DNA from 2 places in the Massilia putida genome. Region 1 is predicted to be linked to the other one. Evidence: riboswitches for the same ligand, from Rfam matches in the RefSeq annotation. Region 1 holds a riboswitch; the other holds the start of a gene.
What was found. Region 1 has a riboswitch for glycine ahead of BVG12_RS01280 (D-amino acid dehydrogenase). Riboswitches for the same ligand answer to the same signal wherever they lie in the genome.
Positions count from the first base shown of each region.

Region 1 (9,175 bases):
TACGGCAACCTTGCTGTGCGGTGCGGATTACATCGCCAGGCATGCTGATTTCGACGGCACCGTGCACCTGATCTTCCAGCCGGCGGAGGAAACCCTGGATGGCGCCCGCAAGATGATCGAAGACGGCTTGTTCGAGCGCTTCCCGTGCGATACCGTTTATGCGATGCACAATGCGCCCGGGTTGCCGGTCGGCCAGGCGGTCTGCCTGGAAGGGCCCATCACCGCGTCGTCGGATCGCGCCACCGTGCGCATCCGCGGCAAGGGCGGCCACGGCGCCATGCCGCATCTGACCCGGGATCCGGTCCTGGCCGCGGCAGCCCTCGTGATGTCCCTGCAGTCCATCGTCGCACGCAACGTGTCGCCCGACGAGACGGCCGTCATCAGCGTGGGTGCCATCCACACGGGCGAGACCTTCAACGTGATTCCCGACGAAGCCGTCGTCAAACTCAATACACGTGCCTGCACGCCCGAGGTACGCAACCAGCTCGAAGAGCGGATCAACGGGGTCGTGGCGGGCGTGTGCGCCACCTATGAGGTGTCGTTCGAGATCGAATTCGAACACTGCATCGGGGTATTGGTCAATCATCCCGAGCCGACGGCGGTCTCGAGGAAAGTGCTGACCAAGCTGCTCGGCGAGCAGAACGTTATTACCGTCAAGCGCAAGGGCGGTCTCGGCAGCGAAGACTTCGCCACCATGGCCGAAGCGCGGCCGGGCTGCTATATCGCACTTGGCAACGGCGTCGGCACCTTCGGCGGGTGTTCGGTGCACAACCCCGGCTACGATTTCAACGACGAGATCATCCCGATCGGCGCCGGTTTCTGGGGCGCGCTTGTCGAGACTGTGCTCGCGCCGGCATAACGATACCCACGAGGAGATATCGACATGAGCACCCCCCACACCGGCCACCGCCGGATCACGATACTGCTGCTGATGTGCGTGGTCGTCATCAGTGCCTGCGACAAGCTGATCTTTTCATTCGCGGGGCCGGCGATCATCCGCGATCTCGCATTGACGCCAGTGCAGTTCGGATTCGCTGGCAGCGCATTCTTCTTCCTGTACTCGGTGTCCGGCATCGCGCTGGGCTTTCTCGCGAACCGGGTCAAGACCAGATGGATCCTGGTAGGCATGTCGGCGGTGTGGGCGACCTCGCAGTTCATCGTCAACTTCGCGTCCGGCTTTGCTTCGCTGGTGGTCAGCCGCCTGCTGCTGGGCATCGGCACCGGTCCGGCCACCGCGATCACCCAGCACGCCGGGTTCAAATGGGTCGCGCCGGGCGAACGGGTGAGGATCTCGTCGCTCCTCCAGATCAGCTTGGCCATCGGCGGGCTCTTGTCCGGCGCGGTGCTGCCGCTGGCCATCCTGAAATATGGCTGGCGACAGTCGTATGTCGCCCTTGGCGTCCTGAGCCTCGTCTGGATCGCGCTGTGGCTGGTCTTCGGCCGCGAAGGCCAGGTCGACGACCGCGCGCACGGCGCAGCAGGCAAGTCGGCCACGTACCGGCAGCTCCTGCTGAACCGAACCTTCATCACCGTGTCCCTCCTGGGCTTCATCGGGTACATGCCCAACGTGCTCGGATTCAGCTGGCTGGCCGTCTATCTGCAGCAGGGCGTGGGGCTTGCGCCGGGCACGATGGCCATCTACCTCACGACCCTGACGCTGGCCGTGATCGTACTGAGCTACATCGCGTCCTGGCTGGCGGAACGTGCGCTCAAGGCAGGGACATCGTTCCGGAAAGCGATGGTTGTCCCGCCGATGCTGGGGTGCGCGGTGGGCGCCGCCGCCTATTTTTCCATGCACCTGGCGCACCGCGACATGCGCGCCGTGCTGGCCCTGTATTTCATCGGTTCCCTGGCAATCAACCTGCTGCCGGTATTCGGCTACGCCATCGTGGCGCACATCGCGGCGCCGGAGAAGCGTGGGGCCATGCTCGCGATTCACAACGGCGTGGTGACCAGCGCAGGCATCGTCGCCCCGGCTGCGATTGGACTGCTCATCGCACGCTCGGGTGGCGACGTCAGCGCGGGCATGGAACTGTTCTTTGCCGTGTTTGGGATCGTTGCCTTTATCGGCAGCCTGATTGGGCTCGCGTGGATCCAGCCTGACGGCGCGGAAGCAAAGGAAAAGGTGTATGGCCGTCAGCGTATTTGATTTGTCCAAGGTCGGCATCGGGCCCTCGAGTTCACGCACGGTCTTCGCGGAACACCCAATGGCCCGAACTGTACCGGCATCATCCCGGCCGTGCTGCGCGACGATGACCGCCCCGTCCCGGGCGCGACCGATGACGGCATCGTCGACTTCCTTCTGACGGCCGGCGCCGTCGGTATGCTCTACAGCTGGGCGCCAGATTGGGCCAGGTCGGGAACGCGGCGGAGATGGGCATGGAACACCACCTGGGCCTGACCTGCGACCCCTTGGGCGGGCTCGTGCAGACGTCGCGTGGCGGCCTGGCCGTCAATATCGTCGAGTGTTGACACATCTTCGCGACCGCCCGGTGCGGCCGCATCAGGTTCTACTATCGCGGCTCGACGCCGCCATCGTATCGGGAGAGACTGTCCGCCAGGCGGAACAGCGCCGAAGGAGCAACCGCCCCGGAAACTCTCAGGCAAAAGGACCGGTACCGATGCTGAACACTCTGAAGAGCTGCCCGGCCGACGTCGCCGGGTACACCGCAGGAGCAAGTGCAGGCCTTTACAACGGCCCGCGTGAATCTCTCAGGTCCAAAACAGAGGGGGTGTCACTGCGCAGGTGCGCAATGATCGACCTTTGACGATCGGGAGTTATCCTCATGAGAACCATCACCATCATCGGCGGCGGCATCACCGGTGTCACCACTGCCTATGCGCTCGCGAAGCGCGGCTACGCCGTCACCCTGCTGGAACGGCACCCCTATGCAGCGATGGAAACATCGTACGCCAACGGCGGCCAGTTGTCCGCTTCGAATGCGGAAGTCTGGAACCACACCTCCACCGTGCTCAAGGGATTGAAGTGGATGCTGAAGAACGATGCGCCGCTGCTCGTCAATCCCAAACCGAGCTGGCACAAGCTGTCGTGGTTCGCCGAATTCGTCGCCGCCATGCCGCGCTACCGCGACAACACGATCGTCACCGCCAGGCTGGCGGTCGCCGCGCGCGAGCACCTGTTCCGATGGGCTGCGGACGAACGCATCGACTTCGACCACAAGCGCGAAGGCATCCTGCACATCTATCGCGACCGCGCCGGATTCGACCACGCCTGGCAGGTATCGAAGCTGCTGGCACAAGGCGGACTGCCGCGGCGCGCCGTCACGCCGCCTGAAATGCGTGCGATCGAGCCCACGCTGGCCGGCACGTACTACGGTGGCTTTTACACCGAGAGCGATAGTACCGGCGACATCCACAAGTTTACCTTCGGTCTCGCGTCAGCCGCCCAGCGCCTCGGCGTGAAGATGCGATTCGGGTGCAGGGTGATCGATCTCGCTGCCACCGCGCATGGTGCCGAGGTCGATGTGCTGCAAGATGGTGCCAACGATAAGGTGCTCTGCGATGCGGTGGTGATCTGCGCCGGGACGGCGAGTCGCGACCTGGCCGCCCGCGTGGGCGACCGTGTCAATGTGTATCCGGTAAAGGGCTATTCGATTACGGTCAACCTTACGGATGACGCCAGCCGGGCCGCTGCTCCCAATGTCAGTCTGCTCGACGATGCCACCAAGCTGGTGACAAGCCGGCTTGGCGTGGGGCGCTTTCGTGTTGCCGGGACGGCCGAGTTCAATGGTTTTAATCGCGATATCCGAGCCGACCGCATTGCGCCGCTGATTGACTGGGTAAGGCAATGCTTCCCCGGCGTGAGCACACGCAGCGTCGTACCATGGGCCGGATTGCGGCCAATGATGCCTGACCTGATGCCGCGCGTCGGCCGCGGCAAGCGTCCGTCGGTCCTCTACAATACCGGGCATGGGCATCTAGGTTGGACACTGTCGGCAGCGACCGCGGAGATGACGGCCGACCTCATGGCAGGCATGTTGCCGACCTGATGCGGTCGGACGAGAAAAGGATATTAATCATATATATGTTTATTGACAGCGTGCGACCCGTCTGGATACACTTCGGGATCGCTCATCCAGACGGAGACATTCATGAATGCACTGCTTCACCCGGCCAGCCAGACAACTGACGCAGACCGCGCGCTGCTACGCGATAGTCTGCGCAATATGCTGGCCGAGCATTGGCCGGCCGACCGCGCACTGGACCACGCCGCCGATCCGGCGGCTGTCGCGGCGATCACGCTGCGGCTCGGATCGCTCGGCGTGCTCGCGCTGGGCGGCGAGCAAGGTTATGGCGGCTTGCGCGAAGTACTGGTTGCGATGGAAGAACTGGGGCGCGCGGCCTGTCCGGCGCCCGTCACGGCCGCCGTGGTTGCCAACATGCTGCTGGGGCGTGGCGCCGACGCTGAAGTCGATGCCCTGCTGGACGCTGTGGAAGCCGGCAAAGCCAGGCTGGGCCTGGCGCTGGGCGCCGACGATGGCGACGCACGTGCCGGTCGCGCCGTGCTGCGCGACGCAAGCCTGCAAGGCGAGCTGGCCTTCGCGGAAGGCGCGGCCGGGGCCACGCACCTGCTGGTCCGAGCCGAACGTGCCGACGGGACACCGGTGATCGCGATCGTCGAGGCCGACGCGGCCGGGGTTACCGTGGTATCGACACCCGGCCTGTCAGTCCCACCGCTCGCGCAGCTGCACTTCGACAACGCGCCCGCAACAGTTGTGGAGGTGACTTCCGCGGCGTTGGATGAGGCGGGTCTCGTCGTGCGTTTGAGCCTGCTGGCCCGTGCATTGGGCGCAGCAGGCAGGGGGTTCGATCTGGTCCTGCAACACGCACGCGAGCGCAAGCAGTTCGGTCAACCGATCGGCCGCTTCCAGGCGGTACAGCACAAGCTGGCGGATTGCCTGACCCGGCTGGATGGCGCGCGGCTGACACTGGACAATGCGGCCGCCAGCCGCGACCGCGGCGGCAGCGATTGGCGCTATTACGCATCCGCTGCGCTGGCGTTTTCCGGTCCGGCGCTGCGCCAGGTATCGCTGGAGACGCATCATGTCTTTGCCGCGATCGGATATGCCGAGGAACACGAAGCGCCGCGCCATTTCCGCCGGACGCATGGGGATCTCGTGCGTTGCGGCGGCGTGCAACGCGCACGTGCGGAGCTGGCGCAATGGCTCCTCCGTGACGGCACGCCGTTGCCCGAATACGATCTGGGCGAGGTCGGCAATGCTTTCCGGCAGGAGGTACGGGCGTGGATCGCAGACAACTGGACCACGGACCGCAAGCTCGTGCAGCAAGAGCTGCCGCCCGAGAAGCGTGGCTACGACCCGGAGTACGCGCGGCGCCTGGGCGAGCAGGGCTGGAATACGCTGAGCTGGCCCAAGGAGTACGGCGGACAGGCCCGCACGCCGTTCGAGCAACTGGCGTTCATCGAGGAATGCCAGCTGGCGGGTGCCCCGAACAGCCGTGGCGGTATCCAGGCCCATGCGCTGATGACCTATGGCACGCAACAGCAGAAGGACGAATTCCTGCCGCGTATCGCGCGCGGCGAGATCACATTCTGCCTTGGCTACAGCGAGCCGGAAGCGGGTTCCGACCTGGTGGCGCTGAAGACCACCGCCGTGCGCGATGGCGACGAATGGGTCATCAACGGCCAGAAGTTGTGGACCACCGGTGCCGAGTATGCCGATTACATGTGGCTGGCCGCGCGCACCGATCCGGATGCGAAACCGAAGCATGCCGGAATCAGCGTGTTCATCGTGCCCATGAATACACCCGGCATCACGATCCGACCGTCGATGGCCATGTATGGGCATACGTTCTGCACCGAGTTCCTCGACAACGTCCGGGTTCCGGCCACCGCCCTGGTCGGCGAAGTCAACCAGGGCTGGGCGATCCTGACCGCGGCACTGGCGACCGAGCGTATCGTGATGGGCGGCTTCGTCGCGGCGGCGCGTGCCGCCTTCGAGCAGGTCGTCGCGGCGCTGCGTGCGGCGGGTACGATCGATCCGGTTGCGGCCGACCGGATCGGCACGCTGGCCGCGGAAATCGAAGCGGCGCGCCAACTGCTGACGCGCAGCGTCGCGATGGCCGAGCAAGGCCAGGTCGCGACCTGGGAAGCGGCGATGAGCAAGGTGTTCAGCGGCGAGTTGATGCAGCGCCTGGGTGAAGCCGCGCTGGATATGCTCGGCACGGGAGCGACGCTCAGCCAGGGCGCGCTCGGCGCCATCACGGATGGGCGCCTGGAGCATATGCTGCGCCATTCGATCATGATCGTGGTCGGCGGCGGCACCAATGAAATCCAGCGCACCCTGATCGCGCAGCGAGGGCTCGATCTTCCCCGCTGAGGGCGAAGCGCATCAGCGAACACTTCTATTCCTCCATTTGCCGCCAAGCCTCTTCGGGACCTGGCGGCTTTTTTTTGGCCCGCCGTCAGTGCGACGAAACCGACGCGCCGAGGCAATCGGGTTTGCAGGATGGACGCAGAGCGGCGCGGCGACTGTGCGGACGTACCGTGGGCTTGGTTGGGTGTTGCGGACAGCGCGTATCCAGGATGCAGCAGGGAAGGGAAGACTGTTGCGTTCGATGGGCGAAACTGCCCGGAGGGGCCGGAGGGCGGCCCGGGCGGGCTTGCTGCAGGGTTACGCGGCGCCAGCGCGGTCCAGGCGGAACAGGCGCGCTGCGTTGCCGCCGACAATCGCGGCTTTTTCTTCCTCGCTGATGTCGATGCCGTCGAACAGCTTGCCCAGCACGTCACGCGAATTCGGGAAGGTGCCTTCCATATGCGGATAGTCGGACGCCCAGAGCAACGCCTGCGTGCCGGTGACGTGGCGCGCCATGATCCCCGCGCGGTCGAACTGGAAGGAGCAGGCGATCTGGTCACGGATGATCTGGCTCGGCGCACGTTTGAGCTTCGGGCGCACATAGAAATCGTGGGCGCGCGCCACTTCATCCATGCGCTCGCCGAGGGCGCCCAGCCACGAGGCGCCTGACTCGATCGCGACCACCTTCGCTTCGGGGTTGCGGTCCAGCACGCCTCCGGCGATCAGCAGGCTGAACGTGTCCATCGCGTCGCTGATCTGGCGCGTATAGTTGAAGATGGCGGCACCCGGACCACGCTCGACGACGACGTCAGCCAGACCGGTACCCGTATGATAGATCAGGGGAATGCGCGCGGCCGCAGCGAAGGCGAAGATCGGATCCCATTCCTCGCTGTTATAGCGCGGCACGTCCTTCGGTGTCACGACGGGCAGCATCGCGGCGGTGTAGCCCAGCGCGGCGATGCGCTTGAACTCGTTGAGTGTTTCCGACAGCTTGCCCACAGGCAGTACGGCGGTCGGCACGAATGCGTCGCGGTGGCCTTCCACGTGGGCAATGCACCAGTCGTTGTAGATCTGGGCGGTGGCCAGTTCGATTTCCCAGTCGGGGATGTTGTACAGCATCAGGGCGAGATTGGGGAACAGGACTTCAGCGTCGATGCCGTCGAGTTCCATGTCCTTGCGGCGCAATACCAGGTCGTTCGAACCGTGGCGCGGCGAACCGGAGAAGCCGTCGCCCAGCTGGAGCTTCAGAAGGACGGTGTCGCCCATCTTGACCATGAAGGTCTTCTCCTGCTTGTCCGTACGCAGCGCCAGGTGGTGCATCGACGCAGGCAGTTTCTCGAGATAGATCTTGGCGGGCTCGCTGATGTGGGAATCGGCGCTGAATACAAAACGTGACATGAGGGTCTCCTGTTGGTGTCATCCCCGGATGTGAGGTTGCCGGAATATTCTCACATACCTATAAATGAATGTAAAGATATATATGATTATGCGCGGGCGGCGGCACAGCGGCCGGCTGCCGCCACGCCGCTCAGCGCACCTCGTACGTGCGAGGCTGCTTCGCCAATTCGGCCACGTCGGCCTGTTCCGGCAGGTTGTATCCCAGCTGGCAGTACTTGAGCGCATTCGAGATCGCCGTCGTGCGCGGCAGGTCGAGCGATTCCCAGATCGCCCGCACCGTGCCCTGGATGACGGCGGTGGGTTTGGTGGCGATCTTGGCGGCCAGGGTGTGGGCCCGCTCCCAGAGGGTATCCAGCGACGTGACTTCGCTCACCAGGCCGATACGCAGCGCGGTCGCCGCGCTGATGCGTTCGTCGTTGCCGAGCAGGGCGATGCGCAATACTTCCTGCAGCGGGAGCCGGCGCGCGAGGCCGATCGGTTCGACGGCGCAGACCATCCCGTAGGAAACGTGCGGATCGAAGAATTGCGCATCGTCGGAACAGATGACGATGTCGCTTTCGTTGAGCCAGTAGAATGCCCCGGCACAGCACAGGCCGTGCACCGCCGTCACCACGGGTTTCCAGAGCCGGTTCGCCTTGGGGCCGAGGCTCTCGCCGGGGTCGGACTGGTCCCAGACGTTCTCGGAACCGGTAATGATGGCAGGCGTGTTCAGTTTGACGTCGGCACCGGTCGAGAATGCCTTGCCGGGCGCTGCCCGCAGGACGACCGCGTGGACGGCCGGGTCCTCTTTGATGCGTTGCCAGACATGTTCGAATTCGCGCCGCATTTCCACCGTAAAGGAGTTGAATGCCTTGGGTCGGTTGATGGTAACGGTGGCGACGCGGTCGGGCGTCACCTCGTACAGGATCGTGTTGTAGTCCATCTGGTATCTCCAGGATGCTTTTTCGATTCGGTGGGCGCCGGCCTAGCGGCCAGCCCACCTTGGTGCGCGTTTTTCCAGGAACGCCCGCGGTCCTTCTTTGGCGTCTTCGCTATGGACGATGCGCTGAGCCCACTCGTCATTGATCTGCCACATGGCGTCCTCGCCCGGGCTGGCCGCGGCGCGCACGATGTCCAGCGACGCCTTGACCGACAACGGCGCGTTCTTGACGATGTCGGCGGCGAGCCGCAGCGCTTCCGCCAATACCTCCTCGTCGTCGACGACGCGATTGAGCAGGCCGAGGTCGTACGCCCGGCCCGCCGAGATCGCGTTGCCGGTCACCAGGATCTCGTTGGCCAGGGCACGCGGCAGCAGCTGCGCGATACGAAATGCGCCACCGGCAGCCGCGAGCACGCCGATCTTCGCTTCCGGCAGCGCGAACTGGGCGCTCTGCCCAGCCACGGCAAGATCGCAGGCGAGCACCAGTTCGAAGCCGCCGCCGTAAGCCTTGCCGCGCACCGCT
Region 1 is NZ_CP019037.1:196,105-205,279, forward strand. Features, by position in the region: gene BVG12_RS01265 (M20 aminoacylase family protein) at 1-859, shown strand, start outside; gene BVG12_RS01270 (MFS transporter) at 884-2,149, shown strand; partial or broken gene BVG12_RS34910 (L-serine ammonia-lyase, iron-sulfur-dependent, subunit alpha) at 2,225-2,472, shown strand; glycine riboswitch at 2,532-2,625, shown strand; gene BVG12_RS01280 (D-amino acid dehydrogenase) at 2,787-4,010, shown strand; gene BVG12_RS01285 (acyl-CoA dehydrogenase family protein) at 4,113-6,359, shown strand; gene BVG12_RS01290 (amidohydrolase family protein) at 6,654-7,733, opposite strand; gene BVG12_RS01295 (enoyl-CoA hydratase/isomerase family protein) at 7,864-8,655, opposite strand; gene BVG12_RS01300 (enoyl-CoA hydratase-related protein) at 8,698-9,175, opposite strand, start outside.

Region 2 (9,175 bases), on a different replicon from region 1:
GGCCAGCACCCGCGCGCTGCCCTCGTCGAGGGCGGCCGCCAGCTTGTCGGCCGGCAGCGAGAACGCCTCGCGCCGTCCGGCGCCCGAGAAGATGAACAGCGTGCGCAGCGGACTCACCCACGCCAGCTTGACCTTGCGCTCGCCGTCGCCCGTACGGAATGCCAGCCACATGCCGCGCTCCAGGCCGTCGACGGCCGACACCGCCGCCGCCCGCGCCGCGGCCTGTTCGGCTGCGGCATTTTCCAGCTCGACCCGGCGCAGCGCGTCCTGCTGGGCCGCGAGGGTGGCCAGTTCCAGCTGGCGTTCGGGCGACAGCTCGATGGGCGCACGCACGATCGCCGCATGGTATTCGGCCAGGCGGGCGAAGAATTGCAGGCGCTCCGCGTCCTGCCATTTGATGGCGTCGAGCCATTTATTCAGCGTCGCGAGCAGGCGCGGCAGCCGGGCGATCAAGGCCTTGCGCTGTTCCTGCGTGGCCTTGGGCTTGACGCTCCAGATCAGATCGTCCATGGCGCGGGTGGCGTTGCCGACGGCGCCCGGGCGCGCATCCTCGATCGTGTGGGCGAACGTCAGCACCGTCGTCCAGCGCTGTTCGAGGAAGCCGCTGACGACGTCGACGACGCCCCCGGCCTGCACGCGCAGCGCGACGGCGTCGCGCGCCTGGCGTGCCGCCACCTGGTGCCGTTCCTGCTTGATGGCCGTGGCGACCGGAGCGGCCAGCGCCGCTTCCTGTGCGGACTCGTCGGCCGCGATGCCGGCCTCCAGTTCGGCGACGGCGCTGGCGAACGCATCCGGCTTGGCCTCGCCCGCGCGCGCGACGCTGCGCTGCATGGCCTGGAACAGCGGGTCGTTCGCGTTCTGGCGCTGGTCCCAGCCGACGCGCGACATCAGGTCGACGAGCCGGCGTGCCGGGTGCGCTTCCTCGAAGAAGAAATTCTTGTCGAGCAGCGCCGCCTTGAGCACAGGCACTTGCAGCAACTGCAGCAGCGCGCGCGTACGCGGCGGAATGCTGTCGTCCAGCAGCACGGTCTCGAAGACGCGCGACAGCAGGTCCAGCGTGCGCTCGTCGCCGCGCGGCAAGCTGCCCTGGGGCAGGCTCTGCTTGAAACGCGGCAGATAGAACACATCGGGCGCCTGCGCGCCGGATGCGGCCGCCTGCGGTTCCTGCGCCAGGACCGGCTCGATGCGTGCCAGCAAATCCAGCAGCGGCGCCGCGCCGTGGTTCTGCGCCAGCGCCCCGCGCAGGGCGGCGGACCAACCGGACTGGGGGATGTCGGAAGCGGCCGGCGCGAAGCCTGCCGCGGGCTGTGCAGGGATGCCGGACGGCGCGGCGAATCCGGACGCCGGCCGGGCGCCGGACGCCGCCCGACCCGCCTGCCCTGCCTGCCCCGCCGCAAACGCGCCGGCGCCGCTGGGCCGCCAGCCGCCGGCGCTGGACGGCAGGTCGGGCAGATCCGGAATCAGCGGCACGCCATCCTCGCCGCCATCGTCGCCGAACAGCTTGCGCAATCGATCGGCGAGGGCTGCGCGCTGGCCGGCGCGGGCCGCTTTCGCGGCGGCCGCGTCGTCCGTCTTCTGGATGCGGTAGGCATCGACGGAACCCGGCTGGCCGCCCTTGCGCAGGGCGGCGATGAGGGACTCGAGCAGCGGCCCGAAATCGAACACGACGTCGGGGCGCAGCAGGGTCAGGATGAGGCCGTGGGCATCGGTCTCCGGCTCGAACTCGCGCCATGCTTCTTCGATGGCGCCGAGGAAGACTTCGGGACGGAAAGGATTGCCGTCGGCACGCAGCACGCCGCGTCCGAGCAGCATGCCGAGGCGCACGGCCAGGGTCGCGAGGGCGTCGGAATGGGCGATGTCGAACGGCCGGGCCAGCGCCCCCAATGCGAGCCGGCTGTCCATTTCGTCCAACGGGACGAGACTCAGCGCGGCGGCCGACGGGCGCTTGGATGCGGCCTGTGGCAACAGGCGGTCGAGTTCGCGGCGCAAGGCCAGCTCGATCGCGCCCGACGCCAGGTGGAAAAAGGCGTAGGCGTTGTCCTTGAGCAGGCGGGCCGACTTGACGCGGCGGTACACGTCCTGCGGATCGCCCTGCTGCTGGCCGACGTCGCCCAGCGCCGCGGCCATCCGGGCCGTCATCGCGGTCAGCTGCTCCTTGACGTGGTCGGCCGCGATACCGGCGAGCGCATCCAGCGTCGCCTGTTGCGGCGACGCGGCCTTGCGGGCGGCCGGCGTCTGGTCTTGGCTGGATGACATGGTGGCGATAAAAGCGGAGGCATCCATATTGTGGCACATTATTTCCAAGTGGCAACAGAAATCGATATGCCCAGCGGGTCGCGCAGCGCCGAGATAAAAATGCTTATGCTATTGAAGAGCCAGTCTTGCGACATAAAACGCTATGCTGCACCGCAAGATAACGGTTGCCAGCGAATAAGAATATGCGAATTCCGTGCATACGGAGAAGATTATTGCTTTCGAAATGCGCCTTGTCCTACAACAGTACAAGGGGTGATCCGATACCCGATCAATTGCCGCGCTCGCATCATTGCATTACCGAAATCGCTACCGAATGTCAATGTTCGGCGGCACATCGGTAAGCACGACATCTCCACTATCAGAAAGGAATGATCATGGCTGCGAACAAAAATTCTTCGCGCTCGGGCAACCAGGGCGGCTCCCACGAACAACACGTCAAGGCTGGCCAGCAAAGCCACAAAAACGACGGCAACAAGCAGTCGGGTTCCGGCTCGGGCTCGCGCTCGGGCGGCTCGGGCGGCACCCGCGGCGGCACCCCGGAGCAGCACGCCGAGGCTGGCCGTCAAAGCCACAAGAACGACAACAAGCGCTGATCGCGGCGCACGCCGGACCGATCCGATTTCCGGGTTCGGTCATACACGGTAACGACACAGGAAGTACGGAAAGAGCCTGAAGCGGGACAACCGCTACAGGCTCTGTCTGTGTTTGTGGAACGCACGAACGCCGCCCGTGCGGACGGGCGGCGCGAGACGGCGAATCAGATGTTGCGCAGGTACGAGCCCTTGGGCGGCGCGAAGTCGACGATGTCGTCGATCATCCCTGCCACCTTGGCGTCGCGCGCGTTCAGGTGCAGGTCGCCGTACTGGTGGATCCCCCACTGCTCCGGCGTCAGCTCGATGTGCTTGCGCAGGATCGATTCCGTGCGCGCATCGTCGGCGCGCAAGCCTTCGACGATGATGTTGAGCGCATCCGGACGCGAACCCGGCGACGCCGTCGCATGCGATTTGTGGATCATGAAGCGCGCCGTCTCGCTCGCATAGCGCTGCTTGCCCGCCAGGAACAGGATCACCGCGATCGATGCGACGGCGCCGCCGTTGTACATGACGCAGTTGACGGGCGCATTGGCCAGGAAGTTATACAGGCACAGGCCGTCGCTGACATAGCCGCCGTTCGATTGCAGGAGGATGTGCGCGGTCTCGATGCCGTCCTCGTTCATGCTGGCCACCGCTTCGAAGACGCGATGCACCATGTCGCTGTTCACGTCGCCGGACAGGGTAAAGTACCCTTCCTTCTGTTTTGCTTGATCTTCGCTCATAGTGGTCTCTTCTGTCGCAAGGGTCGTAGAGCAAGTGTAACAAAACACGTCCGCAGGGCCATGTGGCCGCGCTGCAATAGTGCGCACCCTCGCCGGTCGCCCTCGCCCGCCGCCCTCTCCAGATTGACTTCCCGGCACCACTCGCATAGACTTCGCAGTCTTGATCGGGAGAGCGCAGCACAGGCTGCCGCCGAAGGGGCATCACCCAAAAACTCTCAGGCAACCGGACCGGTCGGGGGCTGCTGCGCGATAAGCGCGGCGGACCAACTCTGGAGAGCGGCCTTCACGGCCCACCGAAGGGGCAGGCGATGCGACACGACGCGCCGCTATCTCTCAGGTACCGAGGACAGAGGGGTGTGAGAGCATGCGGATCGCCGCGTGCGCGACCCCATTTTCTGCCGAGGATCCACCCATGACGCTCAAAGCGACCCCGCTCAATTCCGTACACCGCGCCCTCGGCGCCAAGATGGTCGACTTCGGCGGCTGGGACATGCCCGTCAACTACGGCTCCCAGATCGAAGAACACCATGCCGTGCGTGGCGATGCCGGCATGTTCGACGTGTCGCACATGTGCGTGGTCGACGTGCGCGGCGCCAACGTGCGCGCCTTCCTGCGCGGCCTGCTGGCCAATAACGTCGACAAGCTGCAGGCGCCGGGCAAGGCCTTGTACTCGTGCATGCTCAATCCCCAGGGCGGCGTCATCGACGACCTGATCGTCTATTACTTCGCCGAAGACTGGTTCCGCCTCGTCGTGAACGCGGGCACGGCCGAGAAGGACATCGCCTGGATCCGCCAGCAGAACGACGCCACGGGCAGCGGCCTGACCATCACCCCGCGCCGCGCCGACCTGAGCGATGATGGCATCGCCCTCGTCGCCGTGCAGGGTCCGAACGCCCGCGCGAAAGTCTGGCAGGTCGTGCCGCAGACGCAGGCGCCGTCGGAGGGCCTGAAGCCCTTCAACGCCGTCGTCGTGGAAGGCACGCCGTTCGGCGAACTGATGGTCGCGCGCACCGGCTACACGGGCGAAGACGGCTTCGAGATCGGCGTGCCGGCCAGCCAGGTCGAGGCCTTGTGGAACGCCCTCGCCGCCGCCGGCGTCAAACCGGCCGGCCTGGGCGCGCGCGACACGCTGCGCCTGGAAGCGGGCATGAATCTGTACGGCCAGGACATGGACGACAACGTGTCCCCGCTGGACGCGGGCCTCGCCTGGACCGTCGACCTCGTGTCGGAACGCGACTTCATCGGCAAGTCCGCCCTGCAGCAAGCCGGCCAGAAGCAGAACTTCGTCGGCCTGATCCTGCGCGAAAAAGGCGGCATCCTACGCGCCCACCAGAAGGTCGTGGCCGCATCGGGCAATGCCGGCGAGATCACGAGCGGTACGTTCAGCCCGTCGATGCAGCAGGCGATCGCGCTGGCGCGCGTGCCGCTGGACGTGGCGATCGGCGATACCGTCCACGTGGAAATCCGCGACAAGAAACTGGCCGCGTCCGTCGTCAAACTGCCGTTCGTGCGTAACGGCAAGATCCTCGCTTCCTGAACAAACACTTATACTTACCGCACCATCCATCACTACGGAGTTACGCACATGAACATCCCAGCCGACCTGAAGTACACCGAGTCCCACGAGTGGGTCCGCCAGGAGGCCGACGGCACCCTGACCGTGGGCATCACCGAATATGCGCAGGACGCCCTGGGCGACATCGTGTTCGTCGAACTGCCGCAGGTCGGCAAGACCTTCACGGCCGGCGATGACGCCGCCGTCGTGGAATCCGTCAAGGCCGCCAGCGACATCTACGCGCCGGTGTCCGGCACCGTGACCGCCGTGAACCAGGCGACCGCGGACGCGCCGGACTCGATCAACGCGGATGCGTATGCCGCCTGGCTGTTCAAGCTGAAGCCTTCGGATCCGTCCGCCGTCAACAACCTGCTCGACGCGGCTGCCTACGGCAAGACCACCGAAGGTTGATGCTCACCCGTGCGCCTCATCTACGTCGTTCCCGCGCAAGCGGGAACCCATACTGAGCCACCTTCGGCCACTCAGCATGGATTCCCGCTTGCGCGGGAATGACGGCCTGAAGTAGCCCTTCTCGCCGAATCTTTTTCTCGTCCTTATCATGACCCGCACCAGCCTGACCCAACTCGAAGCACGCGATGGCTTCATCCCGCGCCACATCGGCCCGTCCGCATCCGAACAGGCGGCCATGCTGTCCGCGCTCGGCTACGCCACGCGCGCCGAGCTGATCGACGCCGTCGTTCCCGCCAACATCCGCCGCAAGGACAAGCTGGACCTGGGCCAGTTCTTCGAGCCGCTGCCCGAGCAGGCCGCGCTCGCGAAGCTCAAAGGCATCGCGTCGCAGAACAAGGTCATGAAGTCGCTGATCGGCCAGGGCTACTACGGCACGCACACGCCGCCCGTCATCCTGCGCAACATCTTCGAAAACCCGGCCTGGTACACGGCGTACACGCCGTACCAGCCGGAGATCTCGCAGGGCCGCCTGGAAGCCATCCTGAACTTCCAGCAGGTGATCACCGACCTGACCGGCATGGGCATCGCCAACGCGTCGATGCTGGACGAAGGCACGGCCGCCGCCGAAGCGATGACGCTGATCCAGCGCGTGGGCAAATCGTCCTCCAAAGTGTTCTACGTCGCCGACGACGTGCTGCCGCAGACCCTGGAAGTCGTGCAGACGCGCGCCGTGCCGATCGGCGTCGAGGTGCGCACCATCGCAGCCGCCGACATCGGGAACCTGTCCGAAACCTGCTTTGGCGTGCTGCTGCAATACCCGGGCGTGAACGGCGACGTGCGCGATTACCGCGCGGCCGTCGAGAAGCTGCATGCCGCGGGCGCGATGGTCGTCGTCGCGGCCGACCTGCTGTCGCTGGCCGTGCTCACGCCGCCGGGCGAATGGGGTGCGGACGTCGTCGTCGGCAACAGCCAGCGCTTCGGCGTGCCGCTCGGCTTCGGCGGCCCGCACGCGGGCTACCTGGCCACGCGCGACGAATACAAGCGCAGCATGGCGGGCCGCCTGGCCGGCGTCACCATCGACGCCCAGGGCAACCCGGCCTTCCGCCTCGCGCTGCAGACGCGCGAACAGCATATCCGCCGCGAAAAGGCGACGTCGAACATCTGCACCGCGCAGGTGCTGCTGGCCGTGATGGCCTCGATGTACGCCGTCTACCACGGCCCGCAAGGCCTGGCTGGAATCGCCCGCCGCGTGCACCGCTACACCGGCATCCTGGCCACCGCGCTGAAGGGCCTGGGCTTCCAGTTGGCGAACGAGACCTACTTCGACACGCTGACCGTCATCGCCGACAATGCCGACGAGATCCACCGCGTGGCCAACGACAACGGCATCAACCTGCGCCGCATCGATGCGCGCCACGTGGGCATCTCGCTGGACGAGACGATCACCCGCGACGACATCGCGCTGCTGGTAAAAATCTTCGGCGGCGCCGACGTGGACTTCGACGCGCTGGACAACGACGCGGCGGATGCGTATCCGTCCGCGCTGGCCCGCACGAGCGCCTACCTGACGCACCCGACGTTCAACCGCTACCACGCCGAGCACGAGATGCTGCGCTACCTGCGCGCGCTGGCCGACAAGGACCTGGCCCTCGACCGCACGATGATCCCGCTCGGCTCCTGCACGATGAAGCTGAACGCGACGTCCGAGATGATCCCGGTGACGTGGCCGGAGTTCTCGAACATCCACCCGTTCGCGCCCGACGACCAGACGGTCGGCTACCGCGAGATGATCGCCCAGCTGGAAGCAATGCTGTGCGCCGTGACGGGTTATGCGGGCGTGTCGCTGCAGCCGAACGCCGGTTCGCAGGGCGAGTACGCGGGTCTGCTGATCATCCAGAAATACCACCAGTCGCGCGGCGAAGGCCATCGCAACATCTGCCTGATCCCGTCGTCGGCGCACGGCACCAATCCGGCGTCCGCGAACATGGTGGGCATGAAGGTCGTCGTGACGGCGTGCGACGCCAACGGCAACGTGGACCTCGCGGACCTCAAGAAAAAGGCCGAAGAGCACAGCGCCAATCTGGCCTGCGTGATGGTCACTTACCCGTCCACGCACGGCGTGTTCGAGGAAGGCATCAAGGAACTGTGCGAGATCGTGCATGCGCACGGCGGCCAGGTGTATGTCGACGGCGCCAACATGAACGCGCTGGTCGGCGTGGCAGGCCCAGGCCTGTTCGGCGGCGACGTCAGCCACCTGAACCTGCACAAGACGTTCTGCATTCCGCACGGCGGCGGCGGTCCTGGCGTCGGCCCGGTGGCCGTGGCCGAGCACCTCGTGCCGTTCCTGCCGAACCAGGCGTCGACGGGCTACCAGCGTGACGAGCAAGGCATCGGCGCCGTCAGCTCGGCGCCGTACGGCTCGGCGTCGATCCTGCCGATCTCGTGGATGTACATCGCGATGATGGGCGCGGAGGGTCTCACCGCGGCGACGGAAACGGCGATCCTGAACGCCAACTACATCGCGCGCCGCCTGGCCCCGCACTATCCGGTGCTGTACACGGGCCACGACGGCCTCGTCGCGCACGAGTGCATCATCGACCTGCGCCCGCTGCAGGATGCCACCGGCATCAGCAACGAAGACGTGGCGAAACGCCTGATGGACTTCGGCTTCCACGCCCCGACGATGAGCTTCCCGGTGCCGGGCACCTTGATGATCGAGCCGACCGAGTCGGAATCGAAGGCGGAACTGGACCGCTTCATCGAAGCGATGATCTGCATCCACGCCGAGATCGTGAAGGTGGAGCGCGGCGAGTACGACCGCATGGACAATCCGCTGAAGGGCGCGCCGCACACGGCGGAAGTCGTCACTGCGGACGACTGGCAGCACACCTATTCGCGCGAAGTGGCCGCCTTCCCGGTGCCGTCGCTGCGCAAGAAGAAGTACTGGCCGCCGGTCGGCCGCGCGGACAATGCGTATGGCGATCGTAACCTCTTCTGCGGCTGCGCGCCGATCGAAGACTACGAGTAAGATCGAACACGACGGGTAAAGTAGGGCGGACAGCTCCGCTGTCCACGCGTCCAGCCAGCGCATGGTGAACGCGTGGACGGCACAGCCGCCCGCCCTGCGAGTCATCAGCGGTTCTTGCCCCGGCTGGACGCCAGCCGGAGGTAAGGCCTCCCGGCCCTGCCCGGACGCAGCGCATGCGTTCCCGGCGGGGCCGCGTCGTTTGTGCGGTGCACCGCTTCGTCGAGACGGAACGCGGCCACCGCGCGCGCGAGGCCAAGGGCTTGCTGCTGCAGCGAGCGCGCGGCCAGCGCCGCCTCTTCCACCATGCGCGAACCCTGCTGCGTGAGCTCGTCCATGCGCACGATCGCCTGCGCGGCGCCGGCCAGGTCGCGCGCCCGTTCGCCGCTTGCGCTGTCGATGCCGTCGACGATGCGCGCCATCTCCTCCACCGCGCCCGCCAAGCCGGCCATCGCGGCGCCCGCGTCGACGACGCAGGCACCGCCGTCGTCGATGGCCGCCACCGTCTCGCGCGCGAGCGTGCGCGCCTCGCGCGCGGCGTGGGAGGCACGCCGTGCGAGCAGGCGCGCGTCCCGCGCACCGCCGTCCGGATCTTGCGCGACGCCGCCGGCGC
Region 2 is NZ_CP019038.1:1,408,145-1,417,319, forward strand. Features, by position in the region: gene BVG12_RS08525 (DUF1631 family protein) at 1-2,256, opposite strand, end outside; gene BVG12_RS08530 (hypothetical protein) at 2,631-2,849, shown strand; gene BVG12_RS08535 (ATP-dependent Clp protease proteolytic subunit) at 3,014-3,571, opposite strand; glycine riboswitch at 3,727-3,812, shown strand; glycine riboswitch at 3,831-3,931, shown strand; gene gcvT (glycine cleavage system aminomethyltransferase GcvT) at 3,984-5,108, shown strand; gene gcvH (glycine cleavage system protein GcvH) at 5,157-5,537, shown strand; gene gcvP (aminomethyl-transferring glycine dehydrogenase) at 5,686-8,565, shown strand; gene BVG12_RS08555 (MCP four helix bundle domain-containing protein) at 8,670-9,175, opposite strand, start outside.
Region 2: linked by a shared signal. The riboswitch ahead of gcvT (glycine cleavage system aminomethyltransferase GcvT) and the one ahead of BVG12_RS01280 (D-amino acid dehydrogenase) in region 1 are both predicted to bind glycine.